DNA from 4 places in the Kineococcus sp. R86509 genome. Region 1 is predicted to be linked to each of the others. Evidence: riboswitches for the same ligand, from Rfam matches in the RefSeq annotation. Region 1 holds a riboswitch; each other region holds the start of a gene.

Region 1 (6,872 bases):
CGAACGGGTCGACCGGGCGTCTCGACTGCTCGCCGACCGGGACCGCACCCCGGAGGTCCCCGAGGTCGACCGCACGTTCCTGGCGGCCATCCTCACCCGGTTGCGCGACGTCGCCGGCCGCGGCCCCGAGCAGGTGATCCACGGGGAGCCGCATGAGGGGAACGTGCTGGCCACGGAGTCGGGACCACGGTTCGTCGACCTGGAGACGTGCTGTCGCGGACCGGTCGAGTTCGACCTCGCCCACGCGCCCGACGACGTCGCCGACCACTACCCGGGACTCGACCCCGAGCTGCTCCGGGACTGCCGGGCGCTGGTGCTCGCCATCGTCACGACGTGGCGCTGGGACCGCGACGACGAGCTGCCGAACGGGCGGGAACTCGGCCGGGAGTGGATCGCGCAGCTGCGGGCGCTCACCGGGTGAACCGCCACACCACCAGCGCGGGCTGCCCGAGGTAGGCGGCGTCGCTCGCCTCGGGGACGAGCGCCTCCAGCGACCACGGCCACTCGTTCCAGGTCCCCGGACCGTCCTGGCCGGGTCGACCGGCCGTGGACCCGGACGGTACGGGTTCGACGCAGTCGAGCACCCGCAACCCGGCGGAGAGCGCGGCGCGCAGCTGGGTGCCGACGGGGTGCACGAAACCCTCGATGCGCCGCGCCTCCCCCCGGGGGCCGGGGGAGGACGGGATCGAGCCCCGGCGGATCCGGTCGGGGTGGACGTCGGAGACGACGAGGGTCCCGCCGGGGCGCAGGACGCGGGCGAACTCCGCGAAGACCGGGGAGAGGTCGGGGACGTGGGAGAGGGCCAGGGCGCAGACCACCACGTCGGACGAGGCGTCGCCCACCGGGACCGCGTGCAGGTCGCCCGGGAGGAACTCGACTCCTGCGACCCCGGCCAGCGCCAGCATCTCCGGGGAACCGTCCACGCCGGTGACCCGGTGTCCGCGGGTCGCCAGCTCGGCGCACCAGCGGCCCGTCCCGCAGGCCAGGTCGAGGGCGTCTCCCGGAGCGAGGTCGTCGAGCCAGGGCAGGATCACGTCGGCGTCGCCGAAGGCGGTGTTGGGGACGTCGTAGCGCCGCGACCACTCGGCGTACCCCTCACCCGGGGGGACCCGGGCCACGTCGAGACCGTCGCGCAACCGGGGGTCGTCGAGCAGCCGGCGCACCTCGGCGAGGCGGCGTTCGACGAACTCCCGGCCGTGCCGGCCGTGGCCCGTGGTGGCCCGCTGCAGGGCGAGCCCCTCGATCCCGAGCAGGACGGCGAGCGGGTGTTCGTGGACGGCGTCGGCCATGGCGGGCCTCTCAGGCGTAGCGACTCGGCGGGACGGGCAGCCCCATGTTCTCGCGCAGGGTCGCCGCGGGCAGTTCCGGCGGCAGCGCACCACGTCGCACGAGCAGCGGCACCACCTGCTCGACGAACTCCTCGAGCCCCGCGGGGACGGAGGAGAACGCGAGGGTGAAACCGTCGGCGGCCCCGTTCTCGAAGCGTTCCACCATCCAGTCCGCGACCTGCTCGGGCGTCCCGGGCAGGAACCGGCGGCGCAGCATCGTCCGGTACAGGTCGCGCACCGTGAACCGCTCCGGGTCCGACTGCCGCTCCATGAGCTTGCGGACCCCCTCGAACACCGTCTGCACCTGGTTCGACCCGCCGCTGAAGTCGAACTCGAACCGTTCGTCGAGGGGGTGGCCCGACAGGTCGACCCCGAGGTGGTGGGAGAGCCAGTCGAGGCTGAGGCGGTCCGGGGTCAGCGCCTCGATCTCGTCCACCCGTTCGAGGGCGCGTTCCGGCGTCTCGCCGAGGACGGGGGAGAGGGCGGGGAGGACCTTGAGGTGGGCGGGGTCGCGGCCGTTGTCCGCGGCGCGGCGCTTGTAGTCGTCGGCGAGCTTCCGAGCGCCCTGCAGCGGGGCGCTGCCGGGGACGAAGACCGCTTCGGCGTGCTTCCCGGCCAACCGGCGGCCGTCCTCGGAGGAACCGGCCTGGAACAGCACCGGGTGGCCCTGCGGCGGGCGGGGCAGGTTCAGCGGACCGCGGACGCGGAAGAACTCACCCTCGTGGTCGAGGACGTGCATCCCCGCCGGGTCGGCGTAGCGGCCCGAGGTGACGTCGGGCCGGATCGCGTCGTCGTCCCAGCTGTCCCACAGGCCCTGCACGACCTCGACGTACTCGCCCGCCCGGCGGTAGCGCGCGGCGTGGTCCAGGTTCACGTCGAGACCGAAGTTGCGCGCCTCCTCGTCGCTGGCCGAGGTCACCAGGTTCCACCCGGCCCGCCCCGAGCTCAGGAAGTCCAGCGAACCGACCTGACGGGCGGTGTGGAAGGGCTGGTTCCACGTCGTGGAGACGGTGGCGACCAGCCCGATGCGTTCCGTGCTGCGGGTGAGCGCGCCCAGGAGCCCGAAGGGTTCCGGGCGGACGTTGGCGACGTGCTCGACCCCGGAGGGGAAGCGGTCCCACACGTAGAGCTCGTCGGCGTAGAACAACGCCGTGAACCCGCCGCGCTCCGCGGTGCGGGCGAAGTCCTCGTAGTAGCCGTGGGTGAGGTAGTCGTCCGGGCGCCCGCCCGGGAGCCGCCAGCTCGTGAGGTGCTCGCCCCCGGGGTAGAAGAGCATCGCGGTGAGGATCACGAGCGGGCACGCTACCTGCGCCCCGACCGGGTGAAGCGCTTGACACGGGACCCGCGGTCACCGTTCACTGGAGGAGCCATCCAGAGCGGCCGAGAGACCTGGCTCGTCGACGCCGCAGCAACCGCCTTCGGGTTGGTGCTTCCGCCAGGACCGATGGGAGAAGCTCCGTGCCTGAACACCGCCTGACGCGCCGTCTCGTGATCGACCTCCTGCGCAGCGCCGGGATGACCTGTCGGGCCTGAACGCCCGCCAGGTCCCCCGTTCACGCTCCCCGGAAGGTTCCGTCGATGCCGCACGTCCCGTCCCAGCACGGTTTCGCCACCCAGCAGGTCCACGCCGGTTCCTCACCCGACCCCGCGACCGGTTCCCGCGTCACCCCCGTCCACCTGACCGCCGGTTTCGTCTTCGACGACTTCGAGCAAGCGCGTGCCCGCTTCGCCGGTGAGGACGACGGCTACGTCTACACCCGGATGGCCAACCCCACGACGACGGCGCTGGAGCAGCGCCTCGCCGTCCTCGAGCACGGCAGCGACGCGATCGTCGTCGGCACCGGCCAGGCCGCGATCACGGTGGCCCTGCTCGGCGTCCTCGGCGCCGGCGACCACGTCGTCGCCGCGGGGGACCTCTACGAGGGGTCTCGCGGCCTGCTCGTGGACAACTTCGGCCGGCTCGGGATCACCGTCGACTTCGTCGCCGACAGCACCGACCCCGCGGCGTGGGAGGCGGCGGTGCGCCCCGAGACCCGGGTGTTCTTCGCCGAGTCGATCGCGAACCCGAAGAACGTCGTCCTCGACGTGCCCGTCGTCGCCGCCGTGGCCCACCGGCACGGCATCCCGCTCGTCGTCGACAACACCTTCGCCACGCCCTACCTGTTGCGCCCCCTCGACCACGGCGCCGACGTCGTCGTGCACTCCGCGAGCAAGTTCCTCGCCGGGCACGGGGCGGCCCTGGGTGGCGCGATCGTCACGGGCGGTTCGTTCGACTGGAGCGGGTTCGACCACCTGACCGCTCCGGCGAACGTCCTCGCCGGGGTCAGCTGGGTCGAGGCGCACGGGCCGCGACGGGCCTACGTCGAGCACACCCGGGCCGTCGTCGCCTCGCGGTTCGGGCCGACGATCTCCCCGTTCAACGCCTTCCTGGTCCAGCAGGGCCTGGAGACCCTGTCGTTGCGGGTGGCGCGCCAGACGTCGACGGCCCTGGAACTCGCCCGCTGGTTGGCGGCGCGTCCGGAGGTCGTGAGCGTCGACCACGCAGGACTCCCCGGCCACGGGACCTCCGCGGTCGCGCAGCGGTTGCTGCCGCGGGGCAGCGGCGCGGTGTTCTCCTTCACCCTCGAGGGTGGACGGGCTGCGGCGCAACGCTTCGTCGACGCCGTCGAGCTGTTCACCCGGATAACCCACGTCGGCGACGTCCGCTCGCTGGTCATCCACCCGGGGAGCACGACGCACGCCCACCGCACCGAGGCCGAACGCCTCGCCGCCGGGATCTGGCCGGGACTGGTGCGGCTCTCGATCGGGCTGGAGGAACCCGAGGACCTGCTCGCCGACCTGGAGCTCGCCCTCGCCGCCACGGTTCCCGCCGAGCTCCCGGTGGCGGTCTGAGGTGACGCGCCTGCAGCACTTCGGGTACTTCTTCTCCCGGGGTTTCGGCCCGCAGGGCTGGGGCCGGGACTACCAGGCGTGGAACGACGACTGGACGCGTCCCGACCTCTACGCCCACGCGGTCCGCGACCTCGAACGCGCGGGTTTCGACCTCGTGGTCATCGAGGACGCCATCTCGCTCGGCAACCCCGACACCCTCGACCTGCGGGTCCGCGCCGCCTACGGCGGGCCCAAGCACGACCCGCTGCTGCTCGCCCCGTACCTGTTCGCGGCGACCCGGCACCTCGGCGTCGTCCCCACGATCAACGCGGGGATCACCCCGCCCTACCTCGCCGCCCGGCAGGCCGCGACCCTGCAGCACCTCTCCGGCGACCGGTTCGGGATCAACCTGGTGACCGACGTCGGCAGCGCCCGCCACGTCGGACTCGAACCCGTCGCGCACGACGTCGCCTACGACCGCGCCGAGGAGTGGATCGACGTCGTCCGCCGGTTGTGGCACAGCTGGGACGCGGACGCCCTCGTCGCGGACGCCGAGACCGGGCACTTCGCCGACGGGTCGAAGATCGACGCGTTCCAGCACCGGGGGGAGCACTTCCGCCTCGACGGACCGCTGAACGCGCTGCCCTTCGACGGCGGGGACCCGGTGGTCGTCTCGCCCGGGGGTTCCGCGCGCGGCCTGGGTTTCGCCGGGTCGCGTTCCGACGTGCAGCTGGCGCTGGCGCCGCTGCAGGTCGAGGAGGTGCGGGCCTACCGGGCGAAGGTGCTGGCGGCCGCCGCGCTCGCCGGTCGCAAACCCGCGGACGTCCGCGTGCTGTTCGTCGTCAAACCGGAACTGCTCGCCAGCCGGGAGGAAGCCGACCGGGTCGTCGCTGCCTCCCGCCACGCCTCCGACGCCGTCCTGCACGAGGTGGCGCTCGCCTGGTCCAGCGACCTCGAGACCGACCTCACGGCCCTCCCGCTGGACGCGCCCATCGATCCCGCGGTGTTCGGCGACCACGTCTCGCTCGGCACCCTCACCGCGTTGCGCGGGGACACCCCGGACGCCCCGCTGCGGGAACTGCTGGCCCGCAAGGCCCGCAAGGGGCGTCTCGGCGACCGCAGCGGGTTGGTCGGGACGGCGGAGGAGTTCGCCGACCTCGTGGAGGAGTTCGGTGCGGACGCCGACAACGACGGGTTCCTGCTCTCCGGAGACCTGCACCCGGTGACGTTGCACCGGTTCCTGGACGACCTCGTCCCGGTGCTGCGCCGGCGGGGGATCCTGCGCAGCGGGTACGGCGGCGGCGGGTTGCGGGGCAACCTCTTCGACTTCTAGCCCCGTTCGAGTTCTAGCCCAGGAATTCGCGCACCCCGGCGCGCAACCGGTCCAGGGCGTCGGCGGTCGCCGCGGGGTCCCCGGGGAACTCCAGGACGTGGTCGGCGCCGACGAACTCGAGGACCTCGCGGTCGCTCTCGTGAGCCAGGGTCCGGTTCCACGACGGGTCGGCCGTCCCGCCGACGAGCAGGGTGTGCGCGTGCGAGCGGGCGGCGGCGAGCCCCACCGCCGGTTCGTCCAGCAGCGGGGTCAGCCAGATCCCCGCGAGCGCCAGGTCCGCGGCCACGGGCAGGGCCAGCGTGGTCAGCGACTTCGCGACCACGAAGTTCGGGCGGAGGTCGTGCAGCAGGGCCCGCACCAGGTCGGGGGTGTCCGCCGCGGTGGGGGCGGGACCGTCCCAGGAGAGGGTCAGCACCCGGTGCCCGGCGGCGAGCAGTTCGTCGCGGACCACCCGCAGGACGGGCCGGTCGGCGTCGTAGCCACGCCCCGGGAGCACCAGCGTGGGTGCTCCCGGGACGTGGCCCGCGGAGTCGATCCTCATCGGTCCGGGATCAGCTCGGGTCGGCGCCGAGGACGACCTCGAACTCCAGCAGCGAGGCGCCGGTGGCGACGGGTCGGGCCCGCTCACCCGCGTGGGCGGCCTTGGCACCGCCGTTCGCCCAGCCCTGGAACGCCTCCTCGCTCTCCCACTTCGTGTAGACGAAGTAGCGGGTCTCGCCCGCGACGGGGCGCAGGAGTTCGAAACCGAGGAACCCGGGAGTTCCCTCGACCGCACCCATGCGGGCGCCGAACCGGCGCTCCAGCTCGGGCCCGCCGTCCTCGGGGACCTCGATCGCGTTGATCTTCACGACAGCCATGCCGACAGCGTCTCAGGGTCAGTCGGCGATGGCGGCGACCGGGGGTGTCCTCGCCGCACGTCGTGCCGGCAGCACCGAGGCGAGCACGCCGGCGAGCGCGGCGACGACGACGATCCCCCCGACCTGACCCCACGGCACGGCGAGCACGACCGGCATCTCGGCGCTGAGCACCGAGGCCGTCCCGGCCAGGCCGTACCCGGTGCCGAGGACCACCCCCAGCACCGCGGCGACCCCGGCCACGAGCAGCGCCTCCCAGGCCAGCACGGCGCGCAGCTGGCCGCGGGTCAGCCCCAGGGCCCGCAGCAGGCCTGACTCCTGCCGTCGTTCGACGACGGAGAGGGCGAGGGTGTTGCCGACCCCGATGAGGGCGATGACGACGGCCACGGCCAGCAACCCGGTCACGATGAGGAGCATCGTCGTGAGGAGCTGGTCCAGGGAGTTGCGCAGGCTGGCGATGCCCTGGACGTCGCTGGAGGGCAGGAC
Region 2 (6,872 bases), 2.8 Mb from region 1:
GGGCGGTGCGCAGGGCGACGTCGAAGGCGTAGGCGTGCTCGGGGTAGCCGGCGTCGGTGCTGGTCCCGGTCGTGTTGCAGGGCTTCTCGAAGCCGCCCGCGGGCACCAGCGCGTCGACGACCGAGGGGTTCGCGGCGTTCCCACCGTTGTGGCCGGGGTCGAGCACGACGACGGGTGCAGGGGTGCTCGGCGAGGGGGCCGCCACTCGGACCTCCGCGCTCGCGGTGGGCGCGGGTGCGGGCGCGGGCGCAGTCGGCGCGGAACACGCGCTCACCAGCACCGCGACGGTGGTCGCGAGGAGTCCCGGTCGGCACCGCACGGCCCCAGCGTGTCACGGACGGCCTGGGTAGCCTCCCGCCATGGCGATGCACGAGGTGAGCTTCGAGTCCCGCAACGGACGCGACACGGTCCACGGCTGGATCTGGACGCCGGTCCGGTCCCCGCGGGGGATCGTCCAGATCGTCCACGGGTTCGGGGAGCACTCACGCCGCTACCTGCACCTGGTGCTGAGACTGCTCGACGACGGGTTCGTCGTGGCCGCCGACGACCACGTCGGCCACGGACTCACCGCGCACCTCAGCGACACCTGGGGCGACTACGGCTCCGGGGGCTACGCCACGACGACCGAGGACGAGAAGTCGTTGCACGACATCGTCGTCGAGCGGTTCCCCGGACTGCCGTTCTTCATGTTCGGGCACAGCTGGGGCTCGATGATCGCCCGCGACTTCTCCGCGGAGCACGGCCACCTGCTGAGCGGCGTCGTGTACTGCGGCACCTCGGGGGTGCGCGAGAACACGGTCGAGCTGCACCGCCGACTGGGCGGGCTCGTCGCGGACGGGCGCGCCGCGGAGGTGCGGCCGGAACTCGTGGGCGAATTGCTCGAGGGCTTCACGGCGCGCTACCCGACGGTCCGCTCGGCGAACGACTGGATCGCACTGGACCCCGACGTCGTCCGTGACCACGGGGCGGACCCGTTGAACAACTTCACGAGGCCGCCGACCGTCCAGGCCCTGCACGACTTCACGTCGCTGTGGATCGACGTGCACTCCCGCGAGTGGGCGCAGCGGGTGCCGACCCGCGTGCCGGTGTACGTCATCGCCGGCGACCAGGACCCCGTCGGCAACTACGGCGAGGGGCCGTACCAGGCCGCGAACTGGCTGGCCGAGACCGGTCACACGGTCACGACCCGGCTCTACACCGGCTACCGACACGAGATCCACAACGAGCCCGACCTGCGCGCGGAGGTCGAGGACGGCATCGCGACCTTCCTGGTGGCGCAGCTCTGAGGCGCCCGGCTCCGGGGCGCAGCGTCAGGCGGGGACCGGGGTAGTCGCCGCGACGACGGCCTCGTCGAGTTCCGCGCCGAGGTCCAGGTCCTCACCCGCGACGAGGCGGGCCTCGAGTTCGCGCACCTTCGGGATGACGAGCTCGCCGAACGCCTCGACCTCCTCCTTGACGTGCAGGAAGCCGAGCAGCAGCAGGTCCACCCCGACGAGGCGGTAGGCCAGGATGCGGCGGGCGACCTCGTCGGGCGTCCCGACCAGACCGGTGCGGAAACCGTCGTTGTACTGGACGAGGTCGCGGAACTCGCTGTCGGCCCACATGCCCTTGCCGTCCCTGGTCGAGTTCCCGGCCTCCTGGACGGCGGCGCCGAAACCTTCGACCTTGGTGCGGTCGGCCTTGGCGATGATCTCCTCGAGGACGGCCTCGGCCTCGTCGCGGGTGTCGCGGACGACGGCGAAACCGTTGAGCCCGAACCGCACCGAGCGGCCGTTGCCGGCGGCGAGGGCGCTGACCTCGCGCACCCCGGCGGCGGCGGCGGCGATCGACTTGCCGTTCATGAAGTACCAGTCGCTGACCCGGCCGGCCATCGCCTGCGCGGCAGTCGAGTTGCCGCCCTGGAACAGTTCCGGCTGCACCTTGGGCTGCGGGCGGAAGGTGATGTCCTCGGCGTTGAAGAACTCACCCTGCTGGCTGTAACCGTCCTCGGTCCACACCCCGCGCAGCAGGGCGATGAACTCCTCGGACTGGCGGTAGCGGTCGTCGTGCTCGTGCCAGGTGACCCCGAGCTGGGTCGCCTCGTTCTTGAACCAGCCGGAGACGACGTTCAGCGCGAGGCGGTTGTCGGTGAGTTCCTGGGTGGTCGCTGCGAACTTCGCGAGGACCCCGGGGTGCCAGAAGAAGGGGTGCACCGCGGCGATGACCTTGAGCTTCTGCGTCGCCAGCAGCAGGGCGAGGGAGAACGACGTCGACTCGTGCTGCGCGTCCGCCCCGTAGGAGGCGAGGTAGCGGACCTGGGTCAGGGCGTACTCGAAACCGACGCGTTCGGCGGCCTGGGCGACGGCGACGTTGTAGGCCGGGTCGTGGCTGGTGCGCTGCTCGATCGTGGAGACGACCAGGCCGCCCGACACGTTCGGGACCCAGTAGGCGAACTTCAGCGGCTCGTTGACGGACATGGTGGTGCTCCTCCATCGGTCCTGGCGGTAGCACCCGGGTTCGGGTTGCTGCGGCGTCGTCGAGCCAGATCTCTCGGCCGCTCTGGATGGTCCTGCGAACTGTAACGCCTCGTGGGCGGCCCCGCAGCGACTCGGGCCGGCCCGGCACCGGAGGGGTCCGGCGCAAGCCGTTGCGCACGAACGATTTCGAAGCCGGGTGCGGATATCCGGTACCTTCCCGAACCGCTTGACGGACCCCGGTTCGGCTGTCACTGTCGAATCAGGTCATGAGTACCAGCGCGAAGCCCCGGCTCGCTGGTCGGCAACCCTCCTTCCGTCGTGGGGTGCTCCGGGTGATGACCCGACCCGCGGGTGTCGCGGGTAAGGACGTTGAAGGAGACGCACGTGTCCCACCAGACCTGTCGACGCTGAGCGTCCGCACTCCCCGCTGAACACCCCGGGCCACCCCGTCCGGCGGTCCCCCCTGCGCCGGTCCGCCCGACGCTCCCCCGCCGCGCCCTCGCGCGCCCCACGCCGCCCTGGAGACGACGTGATCGAGCCATGATCGAGCTGAGACAGCTCACCAAGACCTACGGGAGCACCACCGTCCTCGACCGCCTCGACCTGCTCGTCCCCGCCGGCAGCATCACCGCCGTCGTCGGGCCGAGCGGGGCCGGCAAGAGCACCCTCGCCCAGTGCGTGACGCTGCTGACCCGGCCCACGTCGGGTTCCGTGCTCGTCGGCGGCCAGGACCTGACCCACCTCGGGGAGGGACGGCTGCGCGAAGCCCGTCGCCGCATCGGCACGATCTTCCAGTCCGACGGGCTGCAGACCCGGCGCACCGCCGCCCAGAACGTGGAACTCCCGTTGCGCTACCTCGGGGTCGTCCCCCGCGAGCGGCGTGCCCGGGTCGCCGAGCTGCTGGAGCGGGTGGGTCTGGCCGACCTGGCCGGCCGCTACCCGCACGAGCTCTCCGGCGGTCAGCGCCAGCGCGTCGGGATCGCCCGCGCCCTGGCCCTGCGCCCGAGCGTGCTGCTCTCCGACGAGGCGACCTCCGGGCTGGACCCGCGCTCGACGGCCTCGATCGTGGCGCTGCTGCGCGAACTGCGCGACGACCTCGGGCTGTCCATCCTGTTCATCACCCACGAGATGGACACGGTCGTCGAGGTCGCGGACTCCGTGGCCCGACTCGAGCACGGCCGCATCGTCGAGTCGGCGCCCCTGCTGGACGTCCTGCGCGACCCGGGGTCGCCCGTCGGGGCCGCGCTGCTGCCCCGACGGGCGGTCGCCACCGATCCCCGGCTCGTCACCTGGACGGTGCACTACCGCGGCGACGACGTGCCGGCGGACTGGCTGACCAGCACGGCCCGCGAACTCGGTCACGACCTCGCCCTGCTCGGCGCCTCCGTGAGTGCCGTCACCGGGCGGACCGTCGGGCACGCCACCCTCGGGGTGCCGGACTCGGTGGACCCCGCGCGGCTGATCGCCGCCCTCGAGCGACGGGGACTGCACACCCGCGCCACCGAGGCGCCCTCGACCCTGGAGCTGGTCCCGTGAGCCCCGCCGCCCTCCCGCTGGCCTCGAACCTGGACACGCCCCTGCCGCAGATCCCGGCGCTCGTCCTGCCCGCCCTCGGCGACACCCTGCTGATGGTCGGCATCGTCATGGCCCTGGTCGTGCTGCTCGGGGTCCCGCTGGGGGTCCTGCTGCACAACCTCGCCCCGGACGGGTTGCTGGAGAACCGCCCGGCCCACCGCGTCCTCGGCTGGGTGGTCAGCACCGGGCGGTCCCTGCCGTTCCTGGTGCTGATGGCGGCGCTCGTGCCGTTCACCCGGTTCGTCACGGGTACGAACATCGGCATCCGGGCGGCCGTCGTGCCGATGGTCCTGGCCGGCACCGCGTTCTTCGCCCGCATCGTGGAGAACTCGCTGCGCTCGGTGCCCCCGTCGGTGGTCGCCGTCGCGAAGGCCTCGGGAGCCTCTCCGCTGCAGGTCATCACGAGTGTGCAACTGTCCGAGGCGCTGCCCTCGATCATCGGCGGCCTCACCATCAACACCATCGCGATGATCGAGTACTCGGCCATCGCCGGGACGATCGGCGCCCCCGGGGTCGGCTACCTCGCCATCACCTACGGGTACCAGCGCTTCGACCACGCCGTGATGATCGCGACCATCGTCGTCCTCGTCGCCCTGGTCGCCTCCGTGCAACTCCTCGGCGACGCCCTGGCCCGCCTCGCGGACCCGCGCGCCCGTCGCCGCAGCGCCGCCCCCACGAACTCCCCCACCGCAGACCTGGAGAACTCCCTTGTCCACTGAGACCCGCCCCGACGCCAAGCCCGCCGACGACCACGGTTTCGAGGTCCGCCGCCGACGACTGTGGCCGTTCGTGGCCGGCGGTGCCGTCGTCCTGCTCGGGATCGCCGCCGCGGTCGTCGTGCCCCGTCTCGGCGGTGAGGACACCGCCAACACCCAGGCGGGCGCCACCCTCTACGTCGCGACCGCCGAGGGCAACGCCCGCGAGGAGGCCCTCATCGACTACATCGCGAAGGACGTCGCCCCCGCGCACGGCATCCACGTCGAGTTCAAGGCGCTGGCCGACAGCAACACCATCAACCGCGCGGTGAACGACGGCGAGGTCGCGGGCACGATCTACCAGCACAAGCTGTGGCTGGGTCAGGTCCTGCAGGCCAACCCGGGGTTCCAGGAGACCGCGGCGACGCCGGTCTTCCGGTGGGGTTTCGGCCTGTGGTCCTCGAAGTGGAAGACGCCGGCGGAGATCCCGCAGGGCGGCACGATCTCGCTGTACTCCGACCCGGCGAACGAGTCGCAGGGGTTGTTCGTCCTGGAGAAGGCGGGGCTCATCACCCTCAAACCGGGGACGGACATCGGGACGGCGACCGTCGACGACATCGCCGAGAACCCCAAGGGCCTGCAGTTCACGCTGCTGGACTTCGGCGCGCAGTCCCGCGCCCTGCCCGACCTCGACGCCGCCGTCGGCTACACCGAGTACTACCTCGCGGCCAAGATCCCGATCGAGCAGCAGATCTTCGCCCCCGCCGCCCCGGACGAGTTCGCGGGCCAGCTCACGGTGGGCACGAAGTGGATCGGCACCGACAACGTCAAGGCGCTCATCGCGACGTTCCAGGACCCGAAGGTCCAGGAGTACCTCTCGAACGACGCCGACGTGAAGGGTGTCCTGCTGCCCCTCGACGCCACCTGAGCCAGGCGCCCACAGCAGTGATGCACCCTTGCGTCGACACTCCGGCGGCCACCGCCTGGACGTCGGCGTGTCGACGCGAGGCTGCAGAACTACTGCGGGGTCGGCACCAGCCCGGCCAGCACGAGGCAGGCCACCGCCAGCACCAGCAGGATGGCGACGTCCACCGGGCGGGAGCGGACCGCGAGCGATCCGGCCACCCGCACCGGCAGGACGAGGCGCAGCACGGCGGCGACCGCGAGGTCGGCGCCGAGCAGCACCCCGCCCGACGTCGGCCCCGCGAGCAGGGTCAGCCCCAGGGCCAGCACGACCCCGCCGACGAGGGTCAGCAGGACCGCGTTGCCCGGGGTGGGAACCCGCTCGGGGGCCTGGGTCATGGATCGACGCTACCGGGGTCGCTCAGTGCGCGAAGTGGCGCGCGCCGGTGAAGTACATGGTGATCCCGGCCTTCGTGGCGGCCTCGACGACCTCGGCGTCCCGGATCGACCCGCCGGGCTGCACGATGGCGCGCACCCCGGCGTCGATGAGGATCTGCGCCCCGTCGGCGAAGGGGAAGAACGCGTCGGAGGCGGCGACGGAACCGGTGGCCCGCTCCACGCCGGCGCGTTCCACGGCCAGCTTGCAGGAGTCGACGCGGTTGACCTGACCCATGCCGACACCGACGGAGGCGCCGTCCTTGGCCAGCAGGATCGCGTTCGAGCGCACCGAACGCACTGCGCGCCAGGCGAACTCGAGGTCGGCCAGGACCTCGGGCGAGGCAGCCTCGCCGGCGGCGAGGGTCCAGTTCGCGGGGGCGTCGCCCTCGGCGTCGATGAGGTCGAGGCTCTGCACGAGCACCCCGCCGGACACCATGCGCCACTCCTGCGGGCGGCGGCCGTAGCCCTCCGGCAGCTGCAGCAGCCGGACGTTCTTCTTGGCCTGCAGCACCTCCAGCGCCTCGGGTTCGAAGCCCGGGGCGATGACGACCTCGGTGAACACCGGCGCGACCTGGGCGGCCATGGCCGCGGTCACGACGCGGTTGGCGGCGATGACCCCGCCGTAGGCGGAGACCGGGTCGCAGGCGTGCGCCTTGGCGTGGGCGTCGGCGACGTCGGAACCGGTCGCGATGCCGCACGGGTTGGCGTGCTTGATCACCGCGACGGCGGGGCCGGCGAGGTCGAACGCGGCGCGCAGGGCGGCGTCGGCGTCGACGTAGTTGTTGTAGGACATGGCCTTGCCGTG
Region 3 (6,872 bases), 640 kb from region 1:
CAGGTGGAACGAGTTCACCGACCAGTCCAGGTAGGCGGGCTGGTCCTGGGTGCGCAGGGGCAGCAGCTCCCGCAGCGCGGGTTCGTCGACCTGGACGATCCCGATGCCGGCGGCCTCGAGGTCGCTGACCTCGTCGCGCAGCGCCAGGGCGACCTGGCGGGCGGTGTCGCCCAGCGGCTGGTCGTCGCGGACGAAGGACCAGGCGAGGATCGTCACCGGGCCGGTCAGCATGCCCTTGACGGGCTTCGTCGTGCGCGTCTTCGTGTACCGGCTCCAGGGCACGGTGATCGGCGCCGGACGGACGACGTCACCCCAGAGGATGGGCGGGCGCACGCAGCGCGACCCGTAGGACTGGACCCAGCCGTGGGCGGTGACGGCGAACCCGTCGAGCTGCTCGGCGAAGTACTGGACCATGTCGTTGCGCTCGGGTTCCCCGTGCACGACGACGTCGAGCCCGAGTTCCTCCTGCAGGTCCACGACGCGGTCGATCTCGGCCCGCAGGAACTCCTCGTAGGCGGCCTCCGTGAGCTCCCCCCGCGTCCACGCGGCCCGCGCCCTGCGGATCTCGCTCGTCTGCGGGAACGAGCCGATCGTCGTCGTCGGCAGCGCCGGCAGACCCAGCGCCTGCTCCTGCGCGAGGCGGCGCACGGCGTAGTCGCTGCGGCCGAAGGCCTCCGGGGTGAGCGCTGCGAGCCGGTCGCGCACCTCGGGACGGACCACGCCGGGGGCACCGACGCGGTCGGCCCGGGCCTGCGCCGACGCGGTGAGCTCCGTCTGGACGGACGCCGCGTCCCCCAGCGCCTTGCCCAGGACGACGACCTCGGCGACCTTCTGGTCGGCGAACGCGAGCCAGCCGCGCAGGCGCTCGTCGAGGGTGGTCTCGCGGGTCACGTCGTGGGGGACGTGCAGCAGGGAGGTCGACGTCCCGGCGACGACGTGGGCGGCGGAACCCTCGAGGGTCCGCAGCCGGGCCAGCGCCTCGACGAGGTCGGCGCGCCAGACGTTGTGCCCGTCCACGACCCCGCCGACGACCGTCTTGCCGTGCAGCAGTTCCGGACGCGCCGGCGTCGCGCCGCGGACGAGGTCGAGGGCGAGACCCTCGACCGCCGTGGCGGCCAGGGGTTCCAGGAGGTCACCCGGGTCGCCGTAGGGCGTCGCGGCCAGCAGACGCGGACGGCCCTCGAGCGCCGCGAGGCGGTCGTAGGCGCGGCGGACGAGGTCGGCGAGACCTTCGACGCCGTTCGTCGCGGAGTCGCTGACGAGCGCCGGTTCGTCCAGCTGCACCCACTCCGCCCCCGCGGCCGCGTAGGCGGTCAGCAGTTCCTCGTAGGCGGCCAGCAGATCGTCGAGCCGGGAGATCGGGGCGAAACCCGCCGGGGAGTCGTCGGCCGCCTTGGCCAGCAGCAGGAACGTCACGGGCCCGACCACGACGGGACGGGTCAGGAACCCGTCGGAGAGCGCCTCGGCGAACTCCCGCACCCCACGGTCGTCGGCGAACCGGAAGGTCGTCGACGGGGAGATCTCGGGGACGAGGTAGTGGTAGTTGGTGTCGAACCACTTCGTCATCTCCAGCGGGGCGTCCGCACCGCGACCGCGGGCGATCGTGGAGTACCCGACGAGGTCGACGCGGCCGTCCTCGCCCACGACGTCGGCGAAGCGCGGCGGGACGGCGCCGACGGCGACGGCGGCGTCGAGCACCTGGTCGTAGGCCGAGAACGCCGACGGGATCGACGCGTCGTGCGCCGGCAGGCCCAGGGCGTTCAGGCGGCGGACCGTGGCGGCACGGACCCCGGCCAGGGCGGCCTCGGTGGTGTCGAGGTCGGCGCGACCGGCCCACAGGGCCTCGAGCGCCTTCTTGGTCTCGCGGTCGGCGCCGATGCGCGGGTAGCCGAGGACGGTGGCGGTCCAGGTGGGGAAGTTCTCGGTGCTCACGGGGTGGGACCTCCTACCGCAGCGATGCGGCTCTGGGTGGATCGGGGCAGGTTCAGGTGGTCGAGCAGGTCGAGCGCGGGTTCCGCCGCGTTGAACGTGTAGAGGTGCAGTCCGGGGGCGCCGGCGTCGAGCAGTCCCGCCGCGAGTCCCGACGAGAACGCCGTCGACGCCCGGCGGCGCTGGGCGGTGTCGTCGGTGTCGAGCGCCGCGAGCAGCTGTTCCGGGGCCGGGACACCGGCCAGCTCACCGATGCGCTGCAACCGGCGGGCGTCGTCCGTCACGGCGATGCCCGGCAGCAGCGGGATGCTCACCCCGGCGGCGCGCGCCCGGCGCACGAAGGTGGCGTACTCGTCGGCCGAGAACGTCACCTGGCAGATCGCGAAGTGCGCACCGGCGTCCTGCTTGGCGCGCAGGGCCGCCAGTTCCGCGTCGCGACCGCGGGGGAAGGCCGCCACGGCGAGGGTCAGGGGACCCTCGTCGACGGGGACGCGACCGCCCCGCAGCGCGGAGCGCCGCCGTTCGGCGACCTGGAGGAGTTCCACCAGGTCCCGCGCGGTCGCCAGACCGTCCGGGTGCGGGGTCCAGTCCGCGCTCCCGACCGGCGGGTCGCCCCGCAGCGCGAGGACGTTGCGGACACCGGCGTCGAGGAACTCGCCGGCGAGTTCCACCACCTCACGTCGCGAGGACCCCACGCACGTCAGGTGGGCCATCGCCGGCACGGCCGTCGAACCCAGGACGTGGGCCAGCAGTTCCCGACTCGGTCCCCTCGTCGCGCCGGCCGCCCCGAAGGTGACCGAGACGAAGTCGGGGTGCGTGTCGAGGAGATCGGAGAGCCTGCGCCACAACGACTCCCGCCCGCTCTCGGAACGGGGCGGGAAGAGTTCGAAACTGACGGTGGGCCTCCCGGTCGCGGCGGCGACGAGGGGAGCCAGCGTCATCGCGGCCGGCCCCGGTCCGGAACCGGGTACGCGTCAGGGACATCGGTGGGGCGCATCACGAACTCCATCGGCCTGGCTTTAGCACCCTCGCCCGGGCTCGGGGGGTTGCTGCGGCGTCGTCGAGCCAGGACTCTCGGCCGCTCTGGATGGTGTTCACCGAATGTAGACCGGGGTCGACGCGATCCACAAGTGCTGTTCCGGGGTTCCCCCGAACGGAGGAACTACCCGACACGTGGGGTTCTGGAGGGAGTTCCGACGGGTTCGCGACACGCCGATCTTGCTCAGCGGGGTCCGACGTGACAACCTCACCGCAGGTCATGAGCGCCAGCGACAAGCCCCGGCTCGCTGGCCGGCAACCCTCCCTCCGCGGCGGGGTGCCCCGGGTGACGACCTGGTCGACGCCGCGGTGGCGCCGGCAAGCGCGGACCTCGCCGGGGTGATCCCGGTCCTCCCGGCAGGGTCCAGTTCCTCCAGGAGACTTCTCGTGACGCTCAGCACCCTCTCCCCCCTCCGCTGCCCGGCGCCCGTCGCGCCGCTGCTGCCCGTGGTCGGCCGGGACACCCGCGTCCCGCTCGCCCAGGGCGGGTCGACCACCTACGCGAACCTGGACAACGCCGCGAGCGCGCCCGCCCTCGTCTCCGTCGCCACCCGCGTCGCCCAGGTCCTCCCCCACTACGCCAGCGTCCACCGCGGCGCCGGGTACCTCTCGCGCGTCTCCACCGCCCTGTTCGAGCAGGCCCGGGCCGAGGTCGGGACCTTCCTGGGGGCACGCCCCGACGACGTCGTCGTCTTCACCCGGAGCACGACCGACGCGCTCGACCTGCTCGCCCGGGCCGTCCCGCAGGGCTCCAGGGTCCTGGTGGCCGACGTCGAGCACCACGCGAACCTGTTGTCGTGGCAGCGCTCAGCCCTGACCACGGTCCTGCGCGGCGGGTCGGACGCGGAGGAGACCGCGACGCTGCTGGAGGCCGAGCTCGCCCGCGGCGGGTACGCGCTGCTGGCCGTCGCCGGTGCCTCCAACGTGACCGGTGAGGTGCTGCCGCTGCGCCGGCTGGCCCGGGCCGCGCACGCGGCCGGCGCCCGCATCGCCGTCGACGGGGCGCAGCTGCTCCCCCACCGCCGGGTGGACCTCGGTCGCGACGGGATCGACTGGATCGCGCTGTCCGGGCACAAGCTCTACGCCCCCTACGGAGCGGGCGCGCTCGTCGGTCGTCGCGACTGGCTCGACGCCGCCGATCCCTACCTCGCGGGTGGAGGCGCCACCCTCGACGTGCGCCACGACGCGGTGCGGTGGGCCACCGGGCCCGACCGCCACGAGGCGGGTTCCCCGAACGTGCTCGGCGCCGTCGCCCTCGCCCAGGCCTGCAGCACGCTCGCGACACTGGCCCCCGGAGCGCTCGAGGCGCACGAGGAGGCGTTGCGCGAACGGCTCGTCGGCGGGCTGACGGCACTGGCGGGCGTCGAGGTCGTGCGCCCGCACCCCGACGACGCCGTGGGGGTCGTGACCTTCACCGTCCCCGGTCGCTCGGTCTCCGAGGTCGCGGCCTTCCTCTCGGCCGAGCACGGGATCGGTGTGCGCGACGGACGGTTCTGCGCCCACCGGTTCGCCGACTCCCTCGGTCTGGCCGACGGCGGGCTGAGGGTTTCCACCGGGGTCGGGACGGGATCGGCCGAGGTCGAACGGCTGCTGGCCGCGGTCGAGCAGTTCGTCGGTGCCGGGCCGGAGCTCGAGTACGGGATCGTCGAGGGGCACTGGGGTCCCACGACCGACGCTCGCCCGGAACCCGCGTCCTTCCTGCCCGCGCCCGGTGCGAACGCGGACCTGGGGTGACCTCGTCCCCGACGCCTCAGCCCGCAGGGACGACGGCCTCGCGCGATCGCCGGGGCCGACCGCACGAACCGAGGAGACACGACGTGAGCGACACCACCGCAGCACCCCAGGCACCGCTCGTCGACGCCGAGACCGCCGGACGCGCCGTCGCCGCCGGTGCGCTGTTCGTCGACGTCCGCAGCGACGCCGGGCGGGCCGCCGCCGGCGACCTGCCGCAGGCCGTCGTCGTGGCCAAGACCGAGGTGGCGGCGAAGTTCGCCCTCGGTTCCGACACCGCGCTGGCGGAACTCACCGGGAAGGACCAGCAGATCGTCGTGATCTGCGGTTCTCCCGCGGGCTCCGGCCCCGTCACCGCCGAACTGCTGGCGTCCGGCTTCACCGACGTCGTGCAGGTCGACGGCGGGTTCCCGGCCTGGAAGGCCTCGGGGCTGACCGTGGGCGAACCCGCTCAGACCTGATCCACCCCGGTCGACATCCACCCCTGTCGACGGGGCAGGACGTCAGGGCATCGGCTCGCTGCTGGGCCGGGACCCGTCGCCGATCCCGCCACGTTCGGCCTCGGCGAAGAGCGCGCGCAGCTCCCCCTCGAACTGCGGCCAGCTCAGCTCGCCGGGGGCCGGCTCGTCGTCGAGCGGCGACCAGGCGTACCCCCACTGCCCCTGCCCCGCGATGGCCAGTCCGGCCACGATCGACGACACCCAGTGCGCCAACAGTTCTCGTACCCGGTCACGCATGGTCGCCTCCTCGTCGATCGGTGGAGAGCACTGTGACACAGACGACGGCTGCCGTACCCACCACTCAGGAGATTTCCATGCCGACCCCCTTCCACGTGTTCCTCGACGTCGACGGCGGCGGGTGGCACCCCGCGGCCTGGCGCCGCTCCCGGGTCTCCCCCGACGCCGTGTTCTCCCCCGCGCGGTTGAAGGAGTTCGCCGTCACCGCGCAGGCCCAGGGCCTCACGGGACTCACCTTCGAGGACTCCACGCTGCCGGACCCCCGCAACCCCCGCGGGCACCTGGACGCGGTGCAGCGGGCGGCCTTCCTCGCCGGGACCACCGACACGATCGGTCTGCTGCCGGTCGCCGCGACCACCTACTCCGAACCGTTCCACGTGGCGGCGCAGATCGCGTCGCTGGACCACTCCAGCGCCGGCCGCGCCGGCTGGATCGCGACGACGTCCACCCCCGCCGTGGCCCGGACGGTGAACCTCCCCGTGCTCGACGACCCGCAGGCGGAACTCACCGACGTGGTCGGGGCCGTGCGGAGGTTGTGGGACTCCTGGGAGGACGACGCGGTGGTCCGCGACGTCGCCACGGGACGCTACGTCGACCGCGACCGGTTGCACCACGTCGACGTCGTCGCCACCAACTTCTCGGTCAAGGGCCCGCTCACCGTGCCCCGTCCCCCGCAGGGGCAGCCGGTCGTGGCCGCCCACGAACGCGACCTCCTCGACCCGGGCGTGGTCGACGTCGTCCTCACGGGCAGCGAGCGGACCCGGCGCAGCGCCGGTGGTCCGCTGGTCGTGCTCGAGGTCGAGTTCGCCCTCGACACCGCGGCCGCCTCGGGTGCGCAGCGGGTCGAGGCGCTAGACGCCGACGCCCCGGCTCCCGCACGGGGCCGGCTGCGCTGGACGGGGTCCGGTGAGGGCTTCGCGCGGTACCTCTCCGGTCTCGCGGGTTCCGTCGACGGTGTCCGGCTGCACGCCGCCGTCCTCGACGAGGACCTCCGCACGCTGCTGCGCACCACCTTCCCCGCCCTGCGCGTCGCCCGGCTGCTGCAACCACCCGCCGCCGGTGCGACGTTGCGCACCACCCTCGGCCGTCCCCGGCCGGTCAACCACTTCGCGACGGCCTGAGGAGTCCCGTGACCGACCTGCGCTACCCGAACGCCGTCGTCCACTTCGGCGTCTTCTTCCAGGGCGTCAACCACAGCACCATCTGGTCGGACCCCCGCAGCGGATCCCAGATGCACCACTCGACCTTCACGCAGCTGATCCGGACCGCCGAACGCGGACTGTTCGACGCGTTCTTCCTCGGCGAGGGTCTCCGCCTGCGCGAACAGCGGGGCAGGATCCACGACCTCGACGTCGTCGGACGACCCGACGCGCTGACCGAACTCGCCACGCTGGCGGGTCTGACCGACCGCATCGGTCTGGTCGCCACCCAGAACAC
Region 4 (6,872 bases), 300 kb from region 1:
GTTCGAGCACTACCGCCTGGTGCACGGCGTGCCCGCCGGCCCCTTCGACGCCGACGGCCTCGAGACCGACCTCTTCGCCGGCGTCGCCCCCTCCTCCTGACCCCCCTCCGATCCGTGATCCCGCTGGGAATCCCAGCAGGATCCCGAATCGGGGGAGTGGTGTGTGTTCGGGGGATCACGCTCCGTTGCTCCAGGCGGGTGAACGCGATCGTCCGAACGCGTCACCGAGGGTGGTCGCCGGTAGCCATCGCCCGGACGACGGGGTTGGCTGGGACCACGTCCTGGCGCACCGGCCCGGACGTGACCGAGAGGAGCGGCCGTGGCTCACGTGAAGCACGCCCCGCGGACCGAGAAGGACCCCGAACGCGGCGCGCGTCCGCAGCCCCGCACCGGACGGGACAGCGCGGACGTCGGTCGCCAGCGCGAGCGCAACCGCCGCCGCCGCACCCGGTCGCTGCTCATGGTCGTGGCCCTGCTGCTGCTCGTCGTCGACCTGCGCCTGGCCTTCACCGGCTCGGTCCTGCCGCCGCTGCCGAGCGTCGACCCGATCTACGTCATGGTCTTCGTCTTCTTCCTCGCCATGATCGGCCTGCTCCTCGGGCAGACGCTGGTCTCCGGCCGCTCGCCGCACGTCGTCTACCGCCCCGAGCAGATCGACATCGGCCTCGACGACGTCAAGGGTCTGGCCGCGGTCAAGGAGGACGTCGAGCGCAGCCTCGACCTGTTCCTCGCGGCCCGCACCTTCCGGACGCAGATGGGCGGACGGCCCCGGCGCGGACTCCTGTTCGAGGGCTCGCCCGGCACCGGCAAGACGCACATGGCCAAGGCGATGGCCCGCGAGGCGGGCGTCCCCTTCCTCTTCGTCTCCGCGACCAGCTTCCAGTCGATGTGGTACGGCGCGACGGCCCGCAAGCTCCGCTCCTACTTCAAGGCCCTGCGCAAGGCGGCCCGTCGTGAGGGCGGCGCCATCGGGTTCATCGAGGAGATCGACGCCATCGCCGGCGCCCGCGGCGGGATGAGCGCCATGACGCCCGTGGACGCCGACGTCGCCACCGGGATCGTCGGCTGCGGGGGGCTCACCAACCTCGCGATGTCCTTCCCCGCCACGGGCCGGACGGCGCTGCGGACGGAACGCCTGGCCAGCAGCGAAGGCGCCAGCGGCGTCGTCAACGAACTGCTCGTGCAGATGCAGTCCTTCGACGAACCCACCACGTCCGAGCGGCTGCAGGGCTGGTTCGTCGACACCGCCAACCGGTTCCTGCCCCAGCACCGCCGGCTGCAGCGGCCGAAGAGCGAACCCGTCGAGATCCTGCTCATCGCCGCGACCAACCGCGCCGACTCCCTCGACCCGGCCCTGCTGCGTCCCGGCCGTTTCGACCGTCGGCTCAGCTTCGGCCTGCCGGACAAGGTCGGCCGCCGGGAGCTCGTCGACCACTTCCTGTCCCGCAAGGCCCACGAGGCCCCGCTCGACGAGGACGAACGTCGTGACGCGCTCGCCGGGATCACCAACGGGTACTCGCCGGTGATGATCGAGAGCCTGCTCGACGAGGCCCTCGTCAACGCCGTCCGTCGCGGTGCCGACGGGATGAACTGGAGCGACGTCGAGCAGGCCCGCCTGGTCACCGAGGTCGGCCTCGGCCAGCCCGTCGGCTACACCGACCACGAGGCGCGGCTCATCGCGACCCACGAAGCCGGACACGCTACGATCGCCTGGCTCGTCGCCCCGCAGCGCCGCCTCGAGGTCCTCACGATCATCAAGCGCGCCAACGCGTTGGGGCTGCTCGCCCACGGTGACGCCGAGGACGTCTACACCCGTTCCCGCAGCGAACTCGCCGGGCTGATCAAGATCGCCTTCGGCGGTCAGGTCGCCGAGGAGTTCTTCTTCGGCGACGTCTCGACCGGCCCGGCCGGCGACCTGCAGTCCGCGACGCAGGTCGCGGCGCAGATGGTCGGTTCGGCGGGCATGGCCGGGACCCTGGTCTCCTTCGCCGCCGTCCAGCAGGGCGCGTTCGCCGACGGGAACCTCGTCTCCCGCGTCCTCGGTGACTCCGAGGGGCGGCGGCTGGTGGAGAACCTGCTGACCGAGCAGAAGGAGTTCGTCCGCGAACTCATGGGCCGCAACCGCCACCTGGTGGCGGCGCTGCGCGACGCGCTGCTGGAACGGCACGAACTCATCGGTCACGAGATCACCGACGTGCTCGAGGCGGCGCAGGCCGCCCACGAGGCGCAGTCCGCACCGCAGTCCGCACCGCCGCGGGTCATCGACCTGCGCGACACCACCTCCGGCGTCGTCCGGGGGATCTAGAACTCGTCGGGGTCGTCGCCGCAGGAGGGGAGCGACGACCACGACGCAGGAACTCGCGCACCGTGGGAGGCCGGGGGGCCTCCGGGGGCGGTGGCGCGGGAACACAGGAACGGGAACGGTTGCTCCGGGGGGCTGGAGCAGGCGTTCCCGTTCTGCTATCCGCCGCGGCCCGATCGGCCACCCGCGGAGCGGGCTGGACCCTCCCTCCCCACCTGTGGTTCCCTGGTCCCAGGTCATGAGCGCCAGCGACAAGCCCCGGCTCGCTGGCCGGCAACCCTCCTCGTCGTGGGGTGCCCCGGGTGACGACCTGACCTGGTGCTCCGGCACGGGTAAGGACGCTGTCCCTCCCGTTCCGGAGGCCGACGCGTCCACGATCGAGGAGAGCTCCGTGAGCACCACCCTGGAACCCACTGTCGAACCCGATGTGCGGGAACGTTTCTCGCCGCTGCTGCAACGGATCGCGGCCGGCACCGTGACGCGCGAGCAGGACCACGAACTGCCACGGGACCAGGTCCGGGAACTCCTCGACGCCGGGTTCGGCCGGTTGCGCATCCCCGTCGAGGAGGGTGGTGGCGGTCTCGACCTCGTCGAGTTCACCGACCTGCTGGTCGACCTCGCGGCCGCCGACTCGAACCTGCCGCAGATCTTCCGCGGCCACATCGCCTGGGTGGAGCAGGTCCTGAGCCTGCCGGTGGGGGAGTACCGCTCGCGCTGGATCGCGCGGCTGGTGGCGGGGGAGATGGTCGGGAACTCCTGGAGCGAGGTCGGTGACGGGGTCACCGGCGAGCAGCAGACGATCGTCACCACCCGGGACGGGCGCACCGCGATCTCGGGCCGGAAGTACTACACGACCGGCACGATCTACGCCGACTGGACCGACGCGACCGCCCGCCGGCGGCTGCCGGACGGGACCCACGAGGTCGTGACCGCGCTGGTCCCCGTCCGGGGCCGGGGGGTTCGCGTCTCCGACGACTGGGACGGTTTCGGGCAGCAGCTCACCGGGACCGGGACCCTCGAGCTCGACGACGTCGAGATCGCCGCCGACGACGTCTCCCCGTTCACCACCCGGTTCCGCTACCAGACCGCGCTGTACCAACTCGTCCTGCTGGCCGTGCACGCCGGGATCGCCGCGGCGGTCGAACGCGACACCGGGCACGAGGTCCGCACCCGGACCCGCAGCTACACCCACGGGTTGGCCCCCCTCGTCAGGAACGACGCCCAGGTGCTGTCGGTGGCCGGCGAGATCTCCTCGATCGCGTTCACCGCCCGCTCCCTGACCCGCGCTGCGTCGCAGGCGGTCCAGTCCGCCGCCGACACGACACACCTGCCGGGGACGGAGGCGGACCGGGCGGCGAACGTCGAGGCCGAGATCCGGACCGCCCAGGCCCAGGTCGTGCTCTCGGAGTCCGTCCCGCGCGCCGCGACGCTGCTCTTCAACACCCTCGGCGCGTCGGGCACCTCGCGGGCCCGCGACCTCGACCGGCACTGGCGCAACGCCCGCACGGTCGCCTCGCACAACCCGGTGATCTACAAGCAGCGGATCGTCGGCGACTGGTCGGTCAACGGCACCGAACCGCCGTTCGTGTGGGACGTCGGCACCCACGCCTCGGTGGATCCCGCGGCCGGGCGCTAGGTCACACGAGTCCGCGCTCGACCATGCTCCGACCCGCCGCCTCGACGGCCTCGGAGGCGGGTCGGGGTGCCCACCCGAGCACTCGGCGGGCCTTCTCGTTCGAGGTCCGCTTCGCGTAGCCGAGGTCGGGCACCATGGCCCGCAACGCCGGGTCGGCGTCGGCGCCGGCCCGGACGACATCGTTCGGCAGGACCTGGGTGGGGACCCGGTCGGCGTCCGCCCCCAGGGCCGAGCGCAGGATCGCGGCGATCTCCGGGAACTCCAGGGTCGGGCCGTCGGAGAGCAGGAACCGCTGTCCGGCGGCCTCCGCGCTGCCGACGGCGAGGACGTGCGCGGCGGCGACGTCGCGCACGTCGACGATCGGGAAGAACAGGTGCGGCAGCGCCGGCACCGCGCCCGTCAGCAGACGCTGCACGATCTGGTTCGCGCCGGAGACGTCCTGCCCCACGACCGGTCCCATCACCGCCACCGGCAGCAGGGTGACGAGGTCCAGGCCGTTCGCGGCGGCGAACTCCCAGGCGGCGCGTTCGGCGAGGGTCTTGCTCCTGCCGTAGGCGTCGACGCCCGGGCCGTCGAGGACCGTCCAGTCCTCCTCGGTGAAGACGTGGTCGTCGTGCGGGTGGCCCCAGCTGACCGCGTGGAAGGCCGACGTCAGGACGATCCGACGAACCCCGGCGTCGCGGGCGGCGGCGAGCACCCGCAGCGTGCCCTCCCGGGCGGGGACGATCAGGTCGTCCTCGTCCTCGACGTGGCCGGGCCGGACGGGGGAGGCGACGTGCACGACGGTGTCGATGCCCGCCGTCGCGTCGGCCCAGCCCGCGTCCTCCAGCAGGTCCGCCGCGACGAAGGTCAGGTCCTCCCCGTGCGCCGTCCCGGCGCCCTGGAGCACGGCGCGCACGGCCGCCTCCCGACCGGGGGAGCGGATCGTGGTGCGGACCTCGTGGCCCTCGGCCAGGAGCTGCAGGATGCAGTGGCCGGCGATGAAGCCGGAACCGCCGGTGACGAGAACGCGGGTGGGCATGGGGACCTCCAGATCGGGTGACTGACGGCCACCACCGTCCGTCCGAGCAGCGTCCCGGGCCAGTACCGGCTCGCTCCTGGTAGTGGCACGACCAGGCAGGACCGTCGACCGGCTGCCTACCCTGGGGTGTGGCCGACAACCTGCTGGGCGACTTCCTGCGGGCCCGCCGCGAACTCGTCACCCCCGAGCAGGCCGGCATCCCGGTGCTCGGACGGCGGCGCGTGCCCGGTCTGCGCCGCGAGGAGGTCGCGATGCTGGCCGGGATCAGCGGCGAGTACTACCTGCGGCTGGAGCAGGGGAAGTACCGCAACCCGTCGGTGCAGATCCTCGAAGCGCTGGCCCGGGTGCTGCGGCTGGACGACGAGAGCCTCGAGCACCTGCTCGGCCTGGGCACGGAGCAACCGCGTCGCCGGCCGGTGCGGCGCGGGCAGCGCGAGACCGTCCCGCCCGGGATCCTGAAGTTCCTCGACGGGCTGGGGATGCCGGCCTTCGTCGAAGGACGCCACCTGGACGTGCTGGCGGCGAACCCGTTGGCGGCGGCCGTCTCCCCGCGGTTGGTGGCGGGTCGCAACCGGTTGCTCGACGTGTTCCTCGACCCCGACGAACGGGAGATGTTCCCGCAGTGGGAGCTGGTCACCGAGTTCCTCGTCGCGGTGTTCCGGCGGTCCGTGGGGACCGAGGAGGACCCGCGCAGCGTGGAACTCGTGGGGCAGTTGTCGTTGGCGAGTCCCAGGTTCCGCCGGTTGTGGGCCCGGCACGAGGTCCGCGGCAAGGGCGGCGCCCGGACGGTGCTGAACCACCCCGTCGTCGGGGAACTCACCCTCAACCGGGAGAAACTCCTCGTGGGGGAGGCCCCGCACCTCACCGTCGCCGTCTACCACGCCGACCGCGGCAGTGCGGACGCCGACAAGCTCGCCCTCCTCGCGCTTCAGGCGGAGGGCGCCACCCGGTAGTGGTAGCCGTGGTGGACGGTGAAACCCGTCCCCCCGTACAGCGCACGGGCGCCGGAGTTGTCGGCCTGCACCTGCAGGTAGGTCGAGGCCGCCCCGCGGTCGCGGGCCCAGTCGGCGACCTCGGCCAGCAGTCGCCGTCCGAGGCCCCGCCGCCGGTGCGAGGGGGCGGTCTCGACGGCCGTCACCCCGGCCCAGCCGGGGGAGAGGGAACCGCGGGCGATGGCGACGGTCTCGGTCCCGTCGAGGATGCGCAGGAACACCTGCTCGTCGGCGGAGACGAGGATGCGACGGCCGGCCGCGGGAACCGTCGGCGCTCCCTGGTAGTGGTACTGCGCCAGCCACGCGTCGTCGGGTTCCGGACGGGTCTCGACGTGCAGGCCGTCCGGGAGCGCGACCTCGCGCGCGGCGGGCAGGTCGTCCGTGGCGGCCGTCATGACCACCGTGGGGGTGCGGACGGTCCACCCGCGGGCGGTGAGGTCGTCGACCAGCGGGTCGCCCTCACCGAGACCGTCGGCGGGGTGTGCGACCGCGACCACCGCCGGCAGGCCGCGCTCGACGTAGAACCGTTCGACCCGCTCGACGGCGTCCGGCACCCCGGGGTCGCCGACGGCGAGGGCGGAGTTGGCGCGCCCGGTGAACCCCTCGCTCGCCCGCAACCGCCAGCCGCCGAGGTCGAGGCGCTCCAGCGGACGCCAGTGCTCCGCCATCACCCGCTCGAGGTCATCGGTGCCGATCGCGGTGTGCGGGGGGCCCTTGCGGGCCGGCGGTGGCGGGACGGCCTTGGCCGCGAGGACGTCCGCGCGGGCGAGCGTGACCTCGCCGCGCCGGGTCGCGACCCGCAGCGTGGTGTCGTCGGCGGCCACCAGGTCGCCCAGCGCGTCGGAGGCCGCACCGTCGGGGAGACGGTGTCGCACGACCACCCGGGACCCCACCTGCAGGTCCTCGATCACGTGCGTGCGG

Evidence for each region. A riboswitch is a leader RNA that binds a small molecule or an ion and turns the genes downstream of it on or off. The one in region 1 is predicted to bind S-adenosylmethionine.
Region 2: linked by a shared signal. The riboswitch ahead of SJY07_RS08040 (ATP-binding cassette domain-containing protein) and the one ahead of SJY07_RS21660 (O-acetylhomoserine aminocarboxypropyltransferase/cysteine synthase family protein) in region 1 are both predicted to bind S-adenosylmethionine.
Region 3: linked by a shared signal. The riboswitch ahead of SJY07_RS18605 (aminotransferase class V-fold PLP-dependent enzyme) and the one ahead of SJY07_RS21660 (O-acetylhomoserine aminocarboxypropyltransferase/cysteine synthase family protein) in region 1 are both predicted to bind S-adenosylmethionine.
Region 4: linked by a shared signal. The riboswitch ahead of SJY07_RS20260 (acyl-CoA dehydrogenase family protein) and the one ahead of SJY07_RS21660 (O-acetylhomoserine aminocarboxypropyltransferase/cysteine synthase family protein) in region 1 are both predicted to bind S-adenosylmethionine.

Annotation. Positions count from the first base shown of each region.
Region 1 covers NZ_JAXHCE010000001.1:4,447,630-4,454,501, forward strand. Annotated here, with positions in the region: gene SJY07_RS21645 (phosphotransferase) at 1-421, shown strand, start outside; gene SJY07_RS21650 (class I SAM-dependent methyltransferase) at 411-1,289, opposite strand; gene SJY07_RS21655 (NtaA/DmoA family FMN-dependent monooxygenase) at 1,300-2,619, opposite strand; SAM riboswitch class I at 2,693-2,779, shown strand; gene SJY07_RS21660 (O-acetylhomoserine aminocarboxypropyltransferase/cysteine synthase family protein) at 2,907-4,220, shown strand; gene SJY07_RS21665 (LLM class flavin-dependent oxidoreductase) at 4,222-5,532, shown strand; gene SJY07_RS21670 (alpha/beta hydrolase) at 5,546-6,073, opposite strand; gene SJY07_RS21675 (antibiotic biosynthesis monooxygenase family protein) at 6,084-6,389, opposite strand; gene SJY07_RS21680 (ABC transporter permease) at 6,408-6,872, opposite strand, start outside.
Region 2 covers NZ_JAXHCE010000001.1:1,690,384-1,697,255, forward strand. Annotated here, with positions in the region: gene SJY07_RS08025 (N-acetylmuramoyl-L-alanine amidase) at 1-319, opposite strand, end outside; gene SJY07_RS08030 (alpha/beta fold hydrolase) at 360-1,286, shown strand; gene sfnG (dimethylsulfone monooxygenase SfnG) at 1,311-2,456, opposite strand; SAM riboswitch class I at 2,466-2,549, opposite strand; SAM riboswitch class IV at 2,719-2,829, shown strand; gene SJY07_RS08040 (ATP-binding cassette domain-containing protein) at 2,997-3,992, shown strand; gene SJY07_RS08045 (methionine ABC transporter permease) at 3,989-4,750, shown strand; gene SJY07_RS08050 (MetQ/NlpA family ABC transporter substrate-binding protein) at 4,740-5,654, shown strand; gene SJY07_RS08055 (DUF3017 domain-containing protein) at 5,744-6,028, opposite strand; gene purH (bifunctional phosphoribosylaminoimidazolecarboxamide formyltransferase/IMP cyclohydrolase) at 6,051-6,872, opposite strand, start outside.
Region 3 covers NZ_JAXHCE010000001.1:3,803,590-3,810,461, reverse strand. Annotated here, with positions in the region: gene metE (5-methyltetrahydropteroyltriglutamate--homocysteine S-methyltransferase) at 1-1,932, opposite strand, end outside; gene SJY07_RS18610 (methylenetetrahydrofolate reductase) at 1,929-2,870, opposite strand; SAM riboswitch class I at 2,932-3,023, opposite strand; SAM riboswitch class IV at 3,184-3,298, shown strand; gene SJY07_RS18605 (aminotransferase class V-fold PLP-dependent enzyme) at 3,355-4,701, shown strand; gene SJY07_RS18600 (rhodanese-like domain-containing protein) at 4,785-5,159, shown strand; gene SJY07_RS18595 (hypothetical protein) at 5,202-5,435, opposite strand; gene SJY07_RS18590 (LLM class flavin-dependent oxidoreductase) at 5,513-6,556, shown strand; gene SJY07_RS18585 (NtaA/DmoA family FMN-dependent monooxygenase) at 6,565-6,872, shown strand, end outside.
Region 4 covers NZ_JAXHCE010000001.1:4,146,158-4,153,029, forward strand. Annotated here, with positions in the region: gene mshB (N-acetyl-1-D-myo-inositol-2-amino-2-deoxy-alpha-D-glucopyranoside deacetylase) at 1-100, shown strand, start outside; gene SJY07_RS20255 (AAA family ATPase) at 320-2,305, shown strand; SAM riboswitch class IV at 2,537-2,647, shown strand; gene SJY07_RS20260 (acyl-CoA dehydrogenase family protein) at 2,694-3,938, shown strand; gene SJY07_RS20265 (NAD-dependent epimerase/dehydratase family protein) at 3,940-4,959, opposite strand; gene SJY07_RS20270 (helix-turn-helix transcriptional regulator) at 5,088-5,912, shown strand; gene SJY07_RS20275 (GNAT family N-acetyltransferase) at 5,888-6,872, opposite strand, start outside.